2 regions of the Caldanaerobius polysaccharolyticus DSM 13641 genome follow, and region 2 is predicted to be linked to the other one. Evidence: predicted binding sites of a transcription regulator. Region 2 holds the regulator's gene; the other holds the start of a gene.

Region 1 (8,988 bases), on a different contig from region 2:
GGAGTATATACGGTCACAGGCGGCTCTTGCCAGGGCTTTGAACCGACTTAAAATCGCGAGGAAATACAGGGAATAAAATGAGCACCGTAGGTTGCAGGTGCTCATTATTTTTATGCCTGTTGAATCATGGCATTGATATCTATCACACCGTACCCCTCTGCATATTTGTCTTTGCCATTTAGCGGCTTTGCTGTTTTTATCATTATGTTTTTTACTTGAGAAGGGGTCAGGTGCGGGTTTTTTTGCAACAATAGAGCTGCCGCTCCTGCTACCATAGGCGTCGCCATAGAAGTACCTGAAGCGGTGCGGTACATCTTTTCAAATAAAAAGCTGCTTGCTCCCATTGACATAGGACTTCTGTTGAGGGATACGATGTTTACCCCTGGTGCCAGCACATCGGGTTTAAGCCTGCCAGAGGAAGTAGGACCTCTGCTAGAAAAATACGCTACCTCATCGTCCGAGGTATCTACAGTTCTTCTGTCGTCCAGCGCTCCAACGGTTATAGCCGATGGGCTTATGCCTGGCGTGGTTATGGTCCTGGGTTCAGGGCCGTTGTTTCCAGCCGCTACTGTTACTACAAAACCCTGCTGCCACAATTTCTCACATCCTCGCGCCATGGGATCGAGAAAATAGGGAAGCACCGCTTTGTCACCCAGGGACAAGGATACTATGCGGATATTATATTTATCTGCGTTATCCACGACCCATTGCATACCAGCCAGTATATCAGATGTATTACCTCTACCTGCTGCGTCCAGTACTTTGACACCTATGATGTTGGCTTCTGGGGCTACCCCTCTGTACTTTCCGTTAGAACTATAGCCGTTACTCGCGGCATCGCCCGCAACGTGGGTCCCGTGTCCGTTGTCGTCGTAGGGTTTTTGTTTACCGTTTATAAAATCTTTAAACGCTATTATTCGGTTTTCTGGCTCTGTGAGGTCGGGGTGGGGATAAACACCTGTATCCAGAAAAGCTATACCTATACCTTTACCTGTGTAGCCCGATTCATTTACACTTTTAGAGCCTATGACTTTTGTGGCGATGTTGAGAGTGCTTTTGACCTCAGAGTCGTCGGATATGAATATGACATCGCGGTTTGACGCCAGTTTTTTGATGCTTTCACAGGGTATTTCTACCACGTAGCTATCAATAAAAGGCAATTCGTATTTCAACGATGCCCCACACTTCTCAAAGTGCTTTAATATGCTCTCCTTTGAAGCTCTGGTATGGACTATGGCTGTAATACTGCCCCTGATGTTATCCAGGGCTTTTATTTTTAGCCTCTTGTCTATTTTTTTTTCTGTGGTGCTGTCTTTTAAGAATTTAGCCAGTATGGCTCCCATTATGAGATCTATCATGTAGGCGTTTCCCCCTTCACGGCAATTTCACTACATACTATGAAAGGGAGTCCTGATGTGTAACACATAGCTGCATAGCCACATATTATAAATTAGACTTAAGATAAAAGGATTAGGTGAGATTTGAGTAAAGCATTATTTAAAAGGAAGGTGAAATCATGGCAGGGAAAGATCAGTGGTTCCGTGGAGGATTTTTCTGGATCATTATAATAATAATAATAATCCTGTTATTTGTACCCGGTATTATAGTATTTGATAAGTAAGGAGGGTTGTGTTATGCCTGAGCAGCAGGAATTCTGGGGTTTTGAGTGGTTTTTCTTCATCATTATTATCGTGATATTGATAGTGATCCTTTTAAGGCCTAGAAGAAAATGTGAAGACAGAGAGCTAAAAAAATAAGTAATTGAGGAGGGTCTGATATGACAGAGAACAAATTGACACAAGGCGGCTTTTTTGATAGCGGCAGCTCACTGTTGTTCTTCTTCCTGCTCCTGGTCATAATATTTGGCGATGGGTTCTGGGGATTCTTTGATGGGCTCTTTGGTGGCACGGGTACCAGCGGCAGTTCATTGTTGTTCTTCTTCCTGCTCCTCGTCATATTATTCCAGGGTCGTTGGTTTAACTAATCCGCAAAAAGGCTCTATCGTGATCGCACGATAGAGCCTTTTTTAAATTCTTACATAGAATGTATAAAGAATGTGAATAGGAGGTTTTGCTATGAAGATACCCGGTGATACCCTGCTGTTCTTTTTCCTGCTGCTTACGATATTTTTTGATGTTCATTTCGATGAAAATAACCTGCTTTTTTTCTTTTTGATACTCACTATGGTGTCAAAGGATAAACCCAGGAGAAAGGTTAGAAGGTTTTTTGGAAGATTGTTGGGCCTTGAATTGCAGTAACACTTTTGAGCTGTTCCCGTATAATATATTAGATTTAAAAAAGAGAAAAAAGAGGAGGTTATCAAAATGCCAGAATCAGGATGGCACCGCGGCGGCTTTTTCTGGATTATTATAATAATATTGTTTATATTCTTCTTTATACCGATGATACATGAAAATTAAGTAAAAGGCAATTGGGGCCAGGAAAGCTGGCCCTGTACATATTTGCTATCAAGGAGGGATTTAATTGAACAGAGAGATGCTGGTCATCTTATTGCTTTTACTTTTGATAATTAGAGAAAAGAAACTGAGAATGGGAGACAATATAATGGCTTTGCCTCTGCCCAGGAGAAGGCAGCGCGGGGACCAAGACGGGCTGAAACTAAGGATGCCAGATATAAAGTTGACAGAAGATCACTTGTATAAAATAAAGGATTTGGTTTCTAGTGTTAAGACTTATTTGCCTGAAAGGGAGCAGATACTATCAGATCTGTACATAAACGTCATCAACGTATATGACTGCTGCAAGCGCTTAAACAGTATAGACGAAACTGGAGTAGTACATCAGATGAGGGATATAAGGGATGAGAGAAAAAAGAGGATAGAGATGCTGAAGGCGGCAAAACCCCACATGGCGGAGGATAAACAGGAGCTTTTGGACTTCTCCATCAATCTGCTGGAACTGATAGATGGGCTTGTGAACAACTGGAGCGAGTACATGGCAAAGATTAAATCTATAGTGGAAAATCCTGAGATAAGCCAGATAGAGAAGTTAGCACGGGTTATAGAGATGTTTAAGCCGCTGTTTAGGGATGACGATGGCAAAATAGATAAGTTCATTAAGAATTTAAAAATAATCGACCTGGTCACTAAAGCAGAATCGGTGATCAGCGATAAAGAAAGCAAGAACAGTGGAAATGAAGATATGGTGAGAGGCAATTCGGGAGATGAGAGGGAAAGATTTTTAAATAATGTGCGTGCTCTTATGAACGATCAACAAAAGGAAGTCTTTGATAAAGTCATAAATTATCTAATGAGCGGTGATGAACAGAACAAAGAAGGTTCTTCTGAGAAAGCTAAACCGTTAGAAATTGAAGAAAAGAAGAAAGAAAATGAGAAAAACGAAGAAAAGGACTAAAAAATTTGATAAATGCGCGTATAATTGCTTAAAACGGTGAAAAATTAACTTTAGGTGGATTTGCAATATCTTTTTTTTTAATCTATTATATTTCATGTGATTAGCACTCGATAAAAGCGAGTGCTAATAAAATCCACAGTAGGAGGTTGGAAAGATGAAAATCAGGCCATTAGGCGACAGAGTGGTCATTAAACCCATCGAAGCAGAAGAAGTGGTAGGGGGAATAGTACTGCCTGGTACAGCGAAAGAGAAGCCGCAGCAGGGCGAAGTAGTGGCTGTGGGTACTGGCGAGTACATAGACGGCAAGAAAGTCGAGCTTGAGGTTAAGGTCGGCGATAAGGTCATCTATTCTAAATACGCGGGAACAGAAGTAAAACTGGATGGCCAGGAGTATCTGATACTGAGACAAAATGATATCTTAGCCATACTTGACTAAAATTACATATGAGGGAGGAAAGCGGAGATGGCAAAGCAGATTCTGTATGGAGAAGAAGCAAGAAGAGCTCTGGAAAGAGGCGTAAATGCCGTAGCAAATACCGTTAAAGTGACTTTGGGACCCCGTGGAAGAAACGTAGTTCTGGATAAAAAGTACGGTTCACCTACTATAACCAATGACGGTGTAACCATTGCAAGGGAAATAGAGCTTAAAGATCCTTTTGAGAACCAGGGAGCGCAGCTGTTAAAGGAAGTCGCTACAAAGACCAACGATGTAGCCGGTGACGGTACGACCACTGCAACCCTTTTGGGACAGGCACTGGTTAGAGAGGGTATGAAAAACGTGGCGGCAGGCGCTAACCCCATGCTGATCAGAAGGGGCATGAAAAAAGCCGTAGATGCCGCAGTGGAAGAGTTAAAGAGGATTTCTCATCCTGTGGAGTCAAGAGAAGCTATCGCACAGGTTGCATCTATTTCAGCTGCCGATGAGGAGATAGGAAACCTCATAGCAGAGGCTATGGAAAAAGTGGGCAAAGACGGGGTTATCACCGTGGAAGAGTCCAAGACCATGGGAACCACCCTGGAAGTTGTGGAAGGAATGCAGTTTGACAGAGGTTATGTTTCTCCGTATATGGTGACTGATACAGAGAAAATGGAAGCAATACTGGATGATCCTCTGATACTCATTACAGACAAGAAGCTTTCAAATGTACAGGAGATTTTACCGCTGTTGCAGAAGATTGTGGAGACAGGCAAGAAGCTGTTGATCATAGCTGATGACATCGAAGGCGAAGCTTTAGCTACGCTGGTTGTTAACAAGCTGCGCGGCACATTTACATGCGTTGGCGTAAAGGCTCCTGGCTTTGGCGACAGGAGAAAGGAGATGCTGAGGGATATTGCTATCCTCACTGGCGGCCAGGTGATCTCTGAAGAGCTGGGCTATGACTTGAAAGATGCTGATCTCAGCCTGTTAGGTACTGCAAGGCAGGTCAGGGTTGACAAAGAGAACACCACCATTGTAGACGGTGGCGGCGACAAGAATGAGATTAAGAACAGGATACAGCAGATCAAGGTACAGATCGAAGAGACTACTTCTGACTATGACAGGGAGAAACTCCAAGAGAGGCTGGCTAAGCTGTCTGGCGGCGTAGCTGTGATACAAGTTGGTGCAGCTACAGAGACAGAGCTGAAGGAGAAGAGGCACAGGATCGAGGATGCCCTGTCAGCTACAAGGGCTGCTGTGGAAGAGGGTATCGTGCCTGGTGGCGGTACAGCGCTCATCAACTGCATACCCGCTGTTAAGAAAGTGGTAGACTCGCTGGAAGGCGAAATCAGAACCGGCGCTGAGATCGTAATGAAGGCTTTAGAGGAGCCCGTAAAGCAGATCGCGTTTAACGCAGGTCTGGAGGGTTCTGTAATTGTAGAAAAGGTGAAGAATTCCGAACCCGGCATCGGCTTTGATGCATATAAAGAGGAATATGTAGATATGATAAAGGCCGGTATCGTTGATCCCACCAAGGTTACTCGCTCAGCCCTGCAGAATGCCGCAAGTATTGCAGCTATGATCCTCACCACAGAGGCAGTTGTGGCTGATATCCCTGAGAAAGAGCAGACACCGCCGGCGCCCAATCCTGGAATGGACATGATGTAAGGTATATGCTATAATAAAAGCATGTTTATATTTAAATATAAACATGCTTTTATTATTTTTATATTTTTGCGGGGTTGAGGTAGATTGGAAGATATACTGGTCCTGGTTGATACCTTAAAGGCCTTGAGCGATCCCATAAGGCTCAGGATATTGAGTATGTTGTTAAAGCAGCAAAAAGGCGACGAATACTGTGTTTGCGATTTGGCAGAGGAGTTATGCATTTCACAGCCTAACGTTTCCCATCACCTTAAAATTTTAAAATCGGCTGGACTGGTAAAATGCGAAAAATCCGAAGGATGTTCTTATTATGTAGTAAACGGAGGAAAGCTCAAGGAGTTGTGCGAGAGTCTAAATAAAATACTTTTAGAGGATAACCTGTAAGTTTATAGTGAGAAAGTGAAAGAGGCGATGCTATGAACGAGGAGGCGCTTAAAAAACTTCTGGAGAAGATCCAGACAGGGGAAATCACCGTTGAAGAGGGCATTAGAAAGCTCAAAGTGCTGCCTTTTGAAGACTTGGGCTATGCCAAGATTGATTACCACAGAAACATAAGGACGGGATACCCTGAGGTGATCTTTTGCCAGGGGAAAAAGCTGGAGCACATCGTGGGAATTGTGAAAAAGATGCTGGAGAGAGAAAACAATATACTGGCCACTAGGGCTACACCTGAAGTATATGAGGCTATAAAAAAGATAACAGGGGACGTAGAATACCATGAACTGGCTAGGATAGTGGTGGTAAAGAGGCGAGAGATAAAGAAGTCTAAAGGCATAGTACTGGTAGCCACAGGGGGTACAGCCGATGTGCCTGTAGCAGAGGAAGCGGCTGTAACGGCCGAAGTGCTGGGCAACACCGTGGATAGGCTGTACGATGTAGGCGTTGCTGGAATACACAGGCTTTTGATGAATTCCGAAAGGCTTATGAGGGCCAGGGTGATAATAGCTGTCGCTGGCATGGAGGGAGCACTGGCCAGCGTCATTGGAGGACTGGTGGATTCCCCGGTTATAGCCGTTCCTACCAGCGTGGGATATGGGGCCAATTTCCATGGCTTATCCGCCTTGCTCACGATGCTAAACAGTTGTGCCAGCGGAATAGGCGTGGTCAATATCGACAATGGCTTTGGGGCCGGGTATTTAGCCAGTATGATAAATAAAATAGGTGAACAGGGGTATGATAAATGAAGGTATTGTACTTTGATTGTTTTGCCGGTATCAGCGGGGATATGACCATTTCGTCCCTTTTAGATTTAGGGCTGGATGTGGAAGAATTCCACAGGCAGCTAAAATCACTGGATATAGGCGGATACGCGCTGGACATAGGCAGGACATCAAAAAACGGCATAACTGCTATGTACTTCAAAGTCCAGTTACATGGCGATGAGGACGACCACGGACAGCACGTACATAGAAATTTCTCGCAGATAAAAGAGCTTATTGGCAATAGCGGTTTGGATGATGAGGTTAAAAATACGGCCATCAGGATTTTTGAAAACCTGGCGCTGGCCGAGGCAAAGGTTCACGGCAGGCCGCCGGAGGAAGTTCACTTTCACGAGGTAGGGGCGGTGGATTCTATTGTAGATATTGTGGGTACGGCTATAGCCATTAACATGCTCAAGCCCGATGTGATATGGTGTTCGCCGCTGCCTGTAGGCGGGGGTATGGCTCATAGCATGCACGGCATCATACCGATTCCTGCCCCAGCTACTATGGAGATTTTAAAAGGGGTGCCTGTGTACGACAACGGTGTAAAAAAAGAGCTGGTGACGCCAACAGGCGCAGCTATTGTAAAGACGCTGGCATCGCGTTTTGGCGATATGCCGCCTATGGCAGTGGAGAGGGTTGGGTACGGCGCTGGTACCAGGGATATGGATATACCAAATCTGCTAAGGGTTATTTACGGTGAATTGCAGGATAAAAAAAAACCGACAATTTAATGGACCGTAGTGAGAGGGAACATCTGGTACTTCTTGAGACCAACATCGATGATATGAACCCTGAGTATTACCAGTACATAATGCAGAGGCTGTTTGACGGCGGCGCTTTAGATGTGTTTCTGACGCCGATCATTATGAAAAAAGAGCGGCCGGCTGTAAAACTTTCAGTGCTGTGCGAGCCTGATAGCGCCGATGCCATGAAGGATATTGTATTTAGAGAAACCACCACTTTTGGAATAAGGATTTTTGAGATACAGAGGGAGAAGCTAGATAGAAGCTTTGCTAAGGTGTCTACCAGCTACGGTGAGATAAAGGTTAAAAATGGCTTTTTAAAAGGCGAGCTTGTAAAGTCTGTTCCCGAGTACGAGGACGTAAAGAAGGCAGCTGCAGCGCATGGAGTGCCTATAGGTAAAGTGTATGATGAGGTTATAAAGGTCAATTTAGAGCAGAGAAAAGGATAAGGAAAATGGGGTGTAGGTGTTGATTGAGAGCGATTGGAAAGAAAAGCTGGCCAAAGAGGCCATCAGGGCGAGAGAAAACGCTTATGCTGTGTATTCCCGTTTCAAAGTGGGCGCTGCCGTGCTGACCGACGATGGCAGGGTGTTTACTGGTTGCAATATAGAAATCTCTTCCTATGGCCTTACAGTGTGTGCCGAAAGGGTGGCTCTTTTTAAGGCGTATTCAGAAGGTTACAGGGATATTAAAGCTATTGCGGTGGCAGGCGAAACTCAACAGCCTATTTCGCCGTGTGGCGCTTGCAGACAGGTCTTACTGGAGCTGGCTCCTCGGGCTGAGGTCATACTGTTGAACAAGGATATGAGCCAAATTCTTATGTACAACGTAGAGGACCTATTGCCCTATGCTTTTAAACTGTGAGGTGATAAAGGGTGATGGCTGTTGTTTGTACCTGAACTTATACGGAAAAAGCGGGATGGAGGTCGCCTGAGCCAGGGGGAGATTGAGTACCTGATAGAGGGCTATGTAAAAGGGGATATACCTGACTATCAGATGTCTGCATTTCTCATGGCTGTTTACTTTAGGGGCATGAGCTATGAGGAGACTACGGCGCTGACGTTGGCCATGGCGCGATCAGGTGAGGTGGTGGATTTAAGTGCCGTAGATGGCGTAAAGGTGGATAAGCACAGCAGCGGCGGAATAGCCGACACCACAACCTTGGTGTTGATACCTCTGGCTGCATCGGCGGGGATCAAGGTAGCGAAAATGGCCGGGAGAGGGCTGGGATACACAGGGGGAACCATAGATAAACTGGAGTCTATAAAGGGGTTTAGGACCGCGCTGACAAAAGAGGAGTTTGTAAACCAGGTGCGCAGTATAGGAGCTGCTATAACGGAGCAGTCGGAGAGACTGGTACCTGCTGATAAAATGCTTTACTCTTTAAGGGATGTTACGGCGACGGTGGAGTCCATACCACTTATTGCCAGCTCTATCATGAGCAAAAAGCTGGCAGGCGGCGCCGACAGGATATTGCTGGACGTGAAATTTGGCAGGGGCGCCTTTATGAAGACCTACAGCGATGCCCTTGAACTGGCTAAAACCATGGTAGCAATCGGAAGGGTTGCGGGAAAAGAGGTAG
Region 2 (8,988 bases):
CCCATTCTGTTGCTTCTGAAGCTATATGAAAATCCTCTATTACCACACCTCCAGCGCCTACATCGTAGAGGATATTGGAAACAGCGTCTACCGCATCCCGGGTTGTCTTGACCTGGACTTCTATCCAACTCATAATTTTTAACCTCCAAATACGTTTCTCATCTTCTCAAAAAAAGACTTGCTCTGCTCGTTCACATCCTCACCGCTTATCTCCGCAAACTTCCTCAACAGCTCTTTCTGCTTTTCCGTAAGTTTTTTAGGAACTTCTACGTACACCTTTATTAACTCATCCCCTCTGCCATATCCTCTTACACTGGGTATACCTTTGCCCTTTAACCTGAACACAGTCCCGCTCTGGGTGCCTTCAGGTATGGTGTACTTTATTTTCCCTTCCAACGTGGGAACTTCTATTTCAGCTCCCAGTGCAGCCTGAACAAAGGAAATTGGGATTTCGCATATAATGTTTTGCCCCTCTCTTTTGAAAATCTCATGGGGCTTTACCTTTATCTCAATAAACAGGTCCCCTGGAGGGCCTCCGTTGACCCCCAGCTCACCTTCTCCCCTTAGAGATATGACGGAGCCGTTATCTACCCCAGCGGGTATCTTCACTTTTACCCTTCGTGACCTTCTCATCCTTCCAGTCCCTCTGCAATCAGGACAGAGCTCCTTTATGATCTTGCCTGTACCACGGCAATGCTCACAAGTTCTCACCTGTGTGAAGCTACCCAAAGGAGTTCGCTGGGTCTGCCTTATCTGACCTGTTCCCCCGCAGTACCCACAGGTAACCGGCTTTGTACCGGGCTTTGCACCTGTGCCATTGCAGGTGCTACACATCTCGGTGCGCTCTACCCTAAACTCTTTTTCTGCGCCAAAAGCCGCTTCCTCAAAGGTTATGGTCATATGATACCTTATGTCAGCGCCTTTTTGTGGGCTATTTCTCCTGCGGCCTGTAAAGCCTTCGCCAAAAAACATATCAAATATATCTCCAAAGCCGCCAAAATCTCCAAAATCGCCAAAGTCACCAAAGCCGCCGCCAAATCCTCCCGTGTTAAATCCACCCTGGCCATTGACGCCGGCATGGCCAAACTGGTCGTATCTGGCTTTCTTTTCAGGGTCGCTCAACACCTCATAAGCCTCGTTGATCTCCTTAAACTTCTGCTCAGCTTCTTTGTCACCTGGATTCATGTCAGGGTGGTACTTCTTTGCCAGCTTTCTATACGCTTTTTTTATCTCGTCCTGTGACGCATTTCTATCCACCCCTAATATCTCGTAATAGTCTCTCGCCAATCCAATCACCACCTCAGTCTAAAACCTGCCCTGACAGGGCAGGTTTTGTTTCAGTCGACTTTGTAATCCGCATTGTAAGTGTTGCCGTTATCGTCACGGCCTGAATTGTTGGAACCGGCTCCTGTATTCCCACCAGCGTTTCCACTGGCTCCGGCCTGCTGATATATCCTGGTAGAGACTTCATAGAAAGCCTGGGACAACGACTCTGTGGCATCTTTTATAGCCTGAATATCGCTGCCGCTTAAGGCCTTTCTCACCTTCTCTATTTCCGCATTGATCTTCTCCCTTTCCTGTGGCGTCACCTTATCGCCCAGGTCTTTTAATGTCTTTTCGGCCTGGTATATAGCCGAGTCCGCGTTGTTCCTTATATCGGCCTCTTCTTTCCTCTTTTTATCCTCTTCAGCGTACTTCTCAGCCTCTTTTCTCATCCTCTCGATTTCCTCTTCGCTGAGATTGGTGGTAGACGTAATCGTTATGCTTTGCTCTTTACCAGTACCCAGGTCTTTAGCCGAGACATGTACAATTCCGTTAGCGTCGATGTCAAAAGTTACTTCAATCTGCGGCACCCCTCTAGGCGCAGGAGGAATACCTGTAAGGGTAAAGCGGCCCAGTGTCTTATTGTCCTTAGCCATGGGCCTCTCGCCCTGGAGGACGTGAATTTCCACCGAAGTCTGGTTATCAGCTGCTGTGGAGAATATCTGACTCTTTTTAGTAGGTATGGTGGTGTTGCGCTCAATGAGCTTTGTAAACACGCCGCCCAGTGTCTCAATGCCCAGGGAAAGGGGCGTTACATCCAACAGCAGTATATCTTTTACCTCACCGCCCAAAACTCCTGCCTGTATAGCAGCTCCTATAGCCACGCACTCATCGGGGTTAATCCCTTTATGAGGCTCTTTCCCCGTAAGTCTCCTAACCGTCTCCTGAACCAGGGGTATTCTGGTAGAACCTCCTACCAGTATAACTTTATCGATTTTATCCGGCGTTAAATTGGCATCGCTCAACGCCTGTCTTACCGGACCTTCTGTAGACGCCACCAGGTCTGATATGAGCTCCTCAAACTTGGCCCTCGTCAACGTAACTTCCAGGTGCTTTGGCCCCGTCGCATCCGCCGTGATAAATGGAAGGCTTATCAGAGAAGAAGTGGCAGAGGAAAGCTCTATCTTCGCCTTTTCTGCAGCCTCTTTCAACCTCTGCAAAGCCATCTTGTCCTTGCTGAGGTCTATGCCGTGCTCCTTTTTAAATCCATCTATCAGCCAATCCATTATCCTCTGGTCGAAGTCATCGCCGCCCAGATGGTTATTTCCACTGGTAGCTAACACTTCAAAGACTCCATCGCCTAATTCAAGGATGGATACGTCAAAGGTACCTCCTCCTAAGTCGTACACCATTATCTTCTGGTTCTCTTCTTTGTCCAGTCCGTAGGCCAGTGAGGCCGCCGTAGGCTCATTGATAATCCTCAATACCTCAAGGCCCGCAATCCTGCCTGCGTCTTTTGTGGCTTGCCTCTGGCTGTCGTTAAAGTACGCTGGAACCGTTATAACCGCTTGCGTAACTGGTTCTCCCAGATACGCTTCTGCATCTCTTTTGAGCTTCTGCAGAATAAACGCAGATATCTCCTGCGGGGTATACTCTTTGCCATCTATGTTTACTTTGTAATTTGTACCCATATGTCTTTTTATAGACATGACGGTTCTCTCGGGATTGGTTATAGCCTGCCGCTTTGCCACCTGGCCCACTAATCTCTCTCCTGTATCTGTAAAGGCCACCACAGAAGGCGTAGTCCTAGCTCCTTCTGCGTTAGGTATTACCACCGGTTGGCCACCTTCCATCACTGCCACACATGAAAATGTGGTGCCAAGGTCAATTCCAATAATTTTTCCCATTTAAGCACTCCTCCTTAAACTCCTGATTTTATTTTGCAACTTTTACAAGACTTGGCCTTATCACGCGATCATTTAATTCATAACCTTTTTGAAGTACTTCTACCACGGTATTAGGCTCGCAGCCGCTATCTTCTACCTGCATCACAGCATGGTGCTTATATGGATCAAAGGGCTTTCCCTCTGCCTGGATCTCTTTTACATTAAAATCCGACAATACCTTCTTGAATTGATTTATCACCATATTAACACCATCTATTATAGCCCTATTGGCGTCATTGACCTCTACCGCCGCCGCCCTCTCAAGGTTATCGAGAACAGGTAACATCGCCAGTATAAGCTGCTCATTGCCGTACTTCACCAAATCCTCTTTTTCTTTCTGAGTCCGCTTTCTAAAATTGTCAAACTCAGCTTGAATTCTTTTGGCCAGATTTAAATACTCATCAGCCTCCTTTGTTTTTGCCTCCAGCGCCTCTTTAAGCTTTTTCACCTCTTCAGCAGCCTGCTCTTGTTCGTCTTCGCACTGGCACCCATTTTCACCGCCTTCACCGCCGTTTTCAACCTGCCGTGCCTCCTGAGGCTCATCGGCCTTATCGCAATTAATCTCTTCAGCCATCTTCTCTTCTTTCTTTTCCAACACCTATCCACCCCTTGTTTTATATTCCGTAAAGGTATTCCATTAATTTTCCCAGGTCTTCCTTTACCAGGTTAACTGTTGCTATGGCTTTCCGATAATCCATTCTGGTAGGTCCTATTATACCAATGCTGCCTATAGACCTGCCGTTTAATCTATACGCTGCTATGATGATGCTCATGTCCTTTGTTTCGTCGAACTTATTTTCGCTGCCTATGGTAATATCTATATCGTTATCGCGGTTGGGCTGCAGCACCTCGTACAGCAATTCCTTCTCTTCCAGCAAAGACATAAAATTCTTCACCTTTTTTATATCCTGATACTCAGGGTAATTGAATATGTTGGTGGTACCATCCATAAATATATCGCCATCGTCGGCTCTTCTCAAGGTCTTTTTTATCGAGTTTATTACGTTATCCAACAAAACATCGTCGTTAAACTCCACTTTAATGCTGTTGATCAAATCGTCGTCGATTTCCTCGATGGTAAGATATGATAGTTTATGGTTTATGAGGTTGTTTACCCTATCCACTTCAATAGAATCCATAGGTTTATTCATCTTCAAAACCGCATTTCTGACAAGACCTGTATTAGTGAGTATAGCCAGCAGGATATTGCTATCGTCAATTGGCACCAGCTTTATCGCCTTGAGCTTGCTTAGGTTGAGCTGAGGGGCTAATACCAACGACGTATACCTGGTTACATTGGAGAGCAATTTGGCGATCTTCTTGATTATCTCCTCAATCCTATCTTCTGCGTCAGAAGATATTTCCTCAAACAGGTATTTTTCCAGTATATACTTTTCCCTTTCATCTAATTCCGAAGTCAAACTTATTAAATCCTGCATAATACTGTCCACATAATATCTGTAACCTTTAATGGATGGTATCCTACCTGCAGACGTGTGAGGCTGCTCAAGATAACCCATATCTTCAAGGTCAGCCATTTCATTCCGTATCGTGGCTGAACTCAGGCCTATCTTATACTTTTTTGCAATTGTCCTCGAACCCACAGGGTCGGCTGTCTTTATATATCCGTCAACTACAGCTTTTAAGATCTTATCCTTTCTCTCATCCAATTGCATCCTGGCCTCACCTCTCATTGTTAGCACTCTCACTTATAGAGTGCTAATTCATGCTTATAAAATATCACTTAACGTGTAAAATGTCAATATTTATCTTAAAAAATCACTCAATACGGTATTGGAAACATCTATTCCTCTTTCAGTAAACCTGAGAAATCCGCTTTTTACTTCTAAAAATCCCATATCGCCGTATTTTTCAACGACGTCGCCGTACTCCTTTAGCAAATCCACATGATATCGTTCCCGGAATTCCTTCAAATTTATACCTGTAATAAGCCTTAAACCTGTAATAATGGCGTAAATGACCTTCTCTCTTTCGCTTACGTACTCAAATTCCTCTATAGGAAGCAGCCCTTTATGCACTTTTTTGATGTAATCCGTTATATCATCCGCGTTTTTATACCTTATATTGTCATAATAAGAACTGGCTCCAGCTCCTATGCCCACGTATTCGCTGTCCGTCCAGTATGCGGTGTTGTGTTTACACTGGTATCCGGGTAAGGCGAAATTGGATATCTCGTAATGCCTGTACCCCGCTGCCAGCAATCTCCTTTTGGCTTCATAATACATCTGGCGCTCCGTGTCCTCATCGGGCAAATCGAGTATTCCTCTTTTGACCATATCTCCCAAAGGGGTGTTGTTTTCTATCGTAAGGCTATAACAGGACACATGATGGGGTTTAAGCCCGATGACGGCATCAAGGGTCTGTGTCCACATGTCCATAGTCTGTCCTGGCAAGCCAAACATGATGTCTACATTTACATTGCCAAAGTACTTTAAAGCACTGTAATAACTGGACAAAAACTGCTCGTATGTATGCACCCTTCCCAGCAATTTGAGCAAATGATCCTGCCTAGCCTGTAAGCCCAGGCTCAAGCGGTTGACTCCCCTTAGAGACAGGCCTCTGAGCATGAGATCAGAAACAGTGCCTGGATTTGCTTCTACCGTCACTTCTGCCCCATCGTCAACATCGTAAAGGCTGCTAATAGTATCCAGAATAAGGGAAAGCTGAGATAGCGTAAAAGTGGTAGGGGTACCTCCTCCTATAAACAACGTCCTGACTTTATAGCCTTTTAATTTACACGCGTACATCTTCAGTTCGCCAATTAGTGCATCTAGATAATAGGGTTTTAATTTCTCCATTCCTGCAAAAGAATTAAAATCGCAGTAAAAGCACTTTTTTACGCAAAAAGGGATGTGCACGTAAATGCTTATGTCTTTCAACCTCAATTTTCGTCCTCCAACTTCAGCACTGACATGAAGGCCTCTTGAGGTATTTCCACCTTGCCTATCTGCCTCATGCGCTTTTTCCCTTCTTTCTGCTTTTCTAGAAGCTTTTTCTTCCTGGTGACATCGCCCCCGTAACACTTAGCAAGCACATCTTTTCTCATGGCCTTTACAGTCTCTCTGGCGATTACCCTGTTGCCTATAGCCGCCTGAATGGGTATCTCAAACAACTGCCTGGGTATGGACTCTTTAAGCTTTTCTACAATTTTTCTGCCTCTTTCATAGGCCTTATCCCTGTGCACTATCACAGAGAGGGCATCCACCACTTCCCCGTTTATGAGAATATCCAGCTTTATGAGATCAGATACCTGATAGCCCGCCATGTGGTAATCCAGCGACGCATAGCCCCTCGTCCTGGATTTTAAAGCATTGAAAAAATCAAATATGATCTCGTTTAACGGCAGCTTGTACTCCAACATGACCCTGCTGGTGTCGATGTACGTCATGTTTACGTACGTCCCTCTTTTTTCTTGACACAAATCCATCACAGGGCCTACGAAATCTGACGACACGATGATAGACGCATTCACCACCGGTTCCTCAATGTACTCAATCTCCTGAGGCTTGGGCAAATTTACTGGATTGGAAATCTCCAATACCTCTCCATTGGTCTTTGTGACCCTGTATATGACGCTGGGCGCTGTAGTCACCAAGCTGAGATTGTATTCCCTTTCCAGCCTCTCTTGCACGATTTCCATGTGAAGAAGCCCTAGAAAACCGCACCTGAACCCGAATCCCAAAGCTACCGATGTTTCCGGTTCAAATACCAGCGCAGCGTCGTTTAGCTGCAGCTTTTCAAGTGCATCTTTAAGATCTTCATAATGGGTGGTATCCGCAGGGTAAATGCCGCTGTAGACCATGGGCGTGACCTTCCTATAACCCGGCAACGGCACCAGAGCGGGATTTTCCGCATCTGTTATGGTATCGCCCACGCGGCAGTCCCTTACGTCTTTCATGCTGGCAGCTATATATCCTACTTCTCCCGCCTGCAATTGGTCCAATGGCTTCAGTCCAGGGGTAAAAGTACCTACTTCTGTGACCTCAAATTCCAAGCCTGTAGACATCATTTTTATCCTCGTTCCCGGCTTTACGACGCCATCCTTTATCCTTACAAAGGCGATAACCCCTTTGTAATTGTCGTAATAGGAGTCAAAGACTAAAGCCTTAAGGGGCTTATCCTTATCGCCTTCAGGAGGAGGTATTTTATCCACAATGGCTTTAAGGACGTTTTCAATGCCTGTACCCTCTTTGGCAGATACCAGCAAAGCTTCGCTGGCATCCATTCCTATTACCTCCTCAATTTCCTGCTTAACCGCGTCAGGGCGAGCGCTGGGAAGATCTATCTTGTTTATAACGGGTATTATCTCCAGATCGTGGTCCAGGGCTAAGTACAGGTTGGCTAGCGTCTGCGCTTCTATGCCTTGAGATGCATCGATTACCAGCAAAGCTCCTTCACAGGCTGCCAGGCTTCTGGACACCTCGTAATTGAAATCTACGTGTCCAGGGGTATCTATGAGATTTAATACGTACTCCTCGCCATCCTCACTGCGGTACACAAGCCTGACAGGCTGGAGCTTTATAGTAATACCCCTCTCTCTTTCCAAATCCATGGTGTCTAAAACCTGATCTTCCATTTCCCTCTGGGTGAGGGTACCTGTTTTTTCTATCAACCTGTCGGCAAGGGTGGATTTACCGTGATCTATATGGGCGATAATGCAGAAATTCCTGATGTGCTCCTTATCCAAATTCAATCCTCCTACAACACGTTTTATATTCTTTCACACTTTAAATACTATAACATCGCAATGAATTTTGCAATATCGCCCTTACCTATTGAACCAATTCAGCATCGTTCTTATAGCTCTGTCAGAAATTTTTATATCATTCCCCAGAAAATTCATGTCAATGTAGTGTCTGGTCGCTGCCACAGAAAAGGCGTTTATTTTTCCGTAACCGTATACCAACCAGCTGGTGTTGTAATCTACGATCAAAAAACCCGCAAGAAATACCAGCGCGCATAGAAAAAAAAGAGCGTACCATTTTCTTCTCATTCGCCTTTCTAAAATATACCTCTGTACTCTTTTCATAAAAACCTCCTACCGGCCCGTGGAATTTATCACATCAGATAGGGCCTCTCCCAGTACCTTTGCAGAAGCCACAGCTTCTTCCAGCGTATTGTAATTGCTGCCCACTTCAACGAGGACAGAGTTTTCTAAAATCTGTTGGTTATAACTGGCATAAGTCTTTACGTCAATACCCAGGCTTAAACCGGGTACCAGCTGATTCACCTTATCGCTTATCTTTTTCGCGAACTCGTAATTTTTATGCCAGTCCTCTTTGTCAGAGGAGCTTCGCCTGCTGCCTATGACAAACATGATCCTGGCATAGTTCTCGCCACCGCGCACCAAAAGGTATTTTTTTCTAAAGTCCGGGTTAGGCAATTTATTTAAATCAGGTGTTTGATCCATACCCTTTTTCATTACTTCTCCGTATGCGTCTCTGTGCAAGTCAATGGCAAATTTTATGGACGGATACTTTTTTAAATCGTTTTTCAACGTAAGCACAGATCTTTCATATGCGCCGTCGTAAGGGTTATCGTGCACTGTGGTATCGTGCAAAACGCTTATGCCGTTTTTATTCAAAACCCCTTTGAGTTCTTTGCCCAATCTAATTACGTTTACATTGGGGTCATCGCTTCTATCACTATCGGTGGGAATATACCTGTGCTCAGCGGTGGCTATAAAAGACTCATGGGTATGAGTATGATATATCAATACCTGCGGTTTTGAATCGTCTAAGTTTAAACCGGTGTTTAC

The links. The regulator HrcA, encoded in region 2, represses chaperone genes, less so after heat shock. The targets are predictions, from matches to a motif close to ATTAGCACTCANNNNNNNTGAGTGCTAAT.
Region 1: the regulator HrcA is predicted to act here: its motif matches at 3,475-3,503, upstream of groES (co-chaperone GroES).

Annotation. Positions count from the first base shown of each region.
Region 1 is NZ_KE386495.1:14,075-23,062, reverse strand. Features, by position in the region: gene CALPO_RS0106280 (F0F1 ATP synthase subunit epsilon) at 1-76, shown strand, start outside; gene CALPO_RS0106275 (S8 family peptidase) at 111-1,358, opposite strand; gene CALPO_RS15070 (hypothetical protein) at 1,635-1,757, shown strand; gene CALPO_RS0106260 (hypothetical protein) at 1,778-1,984, shown strand; gene CALPO_RS0106255 (hypothetical protein) at 2,076-2,258, shown strand; gene CALPO_RS0106245 (hypothetical protein) at 2,485-3,375, shown strand; gene groES (co-chaperone GroES) at 3,530-3,811, shown strand; gene groL (chaperonin GroEL) at 3,839-5,461, shown strand; gene CALPO_RS13405 (ArsR/SmtB family transcription factor) at 5,546-5,842, shown strand; gene larB (nickel pincer cofactor biosynthesis protein LarB) at 5,875-6,642, shown strand; gene larC (nickel pincer cofactor biosynthesis protein LarC) at 6,639-7,394, shown strand; gene larC2 (nickel pincer cofactor biosynthesis protein LarC2) at 7,394-7,855, shown strand; gene CALPO_RS0106210 (cytidine deaminase) at 7,878-8,270, shown strand; gene CALPO_RS0106205 (thymidine phosphorylase) at 8,292-8,988, shown strand, end outside.
Region 2 is NZ_KE386493.1:103,375-112,362, reverse strand. Features, by position in the region: gene prmA (50S ribosomal protein L11 methyltransferase) at 1-133, opposite strand, end outside; gene dnaJ (molecular chaperone DnaJ) at 139-1,287, opposite strand; gene dnaK (molecular chaperone DnaK) at 1,338-3,170, opposite strand; gene grpE (nucleotide exchange factor GrpE) at 3,199-3,807, opposite strand; gene hrcA (heat-inducible transcriptional repressor HrcA) at 3,824-4,885, opposite strand; gene hemW (radical SAM family heme chaperone HemW) at 4,976-6,115, opposite strand; gene lepA (translation elongation factor 4) at 6,112-7,923, opposite strand; gene CALPO_RS0100515 (hypothetical protein) at 7,999-8,259, opposite strand; gene spoIIP (stage II sporulation protein P) at 8,269-8,988, opposite strand, start outside.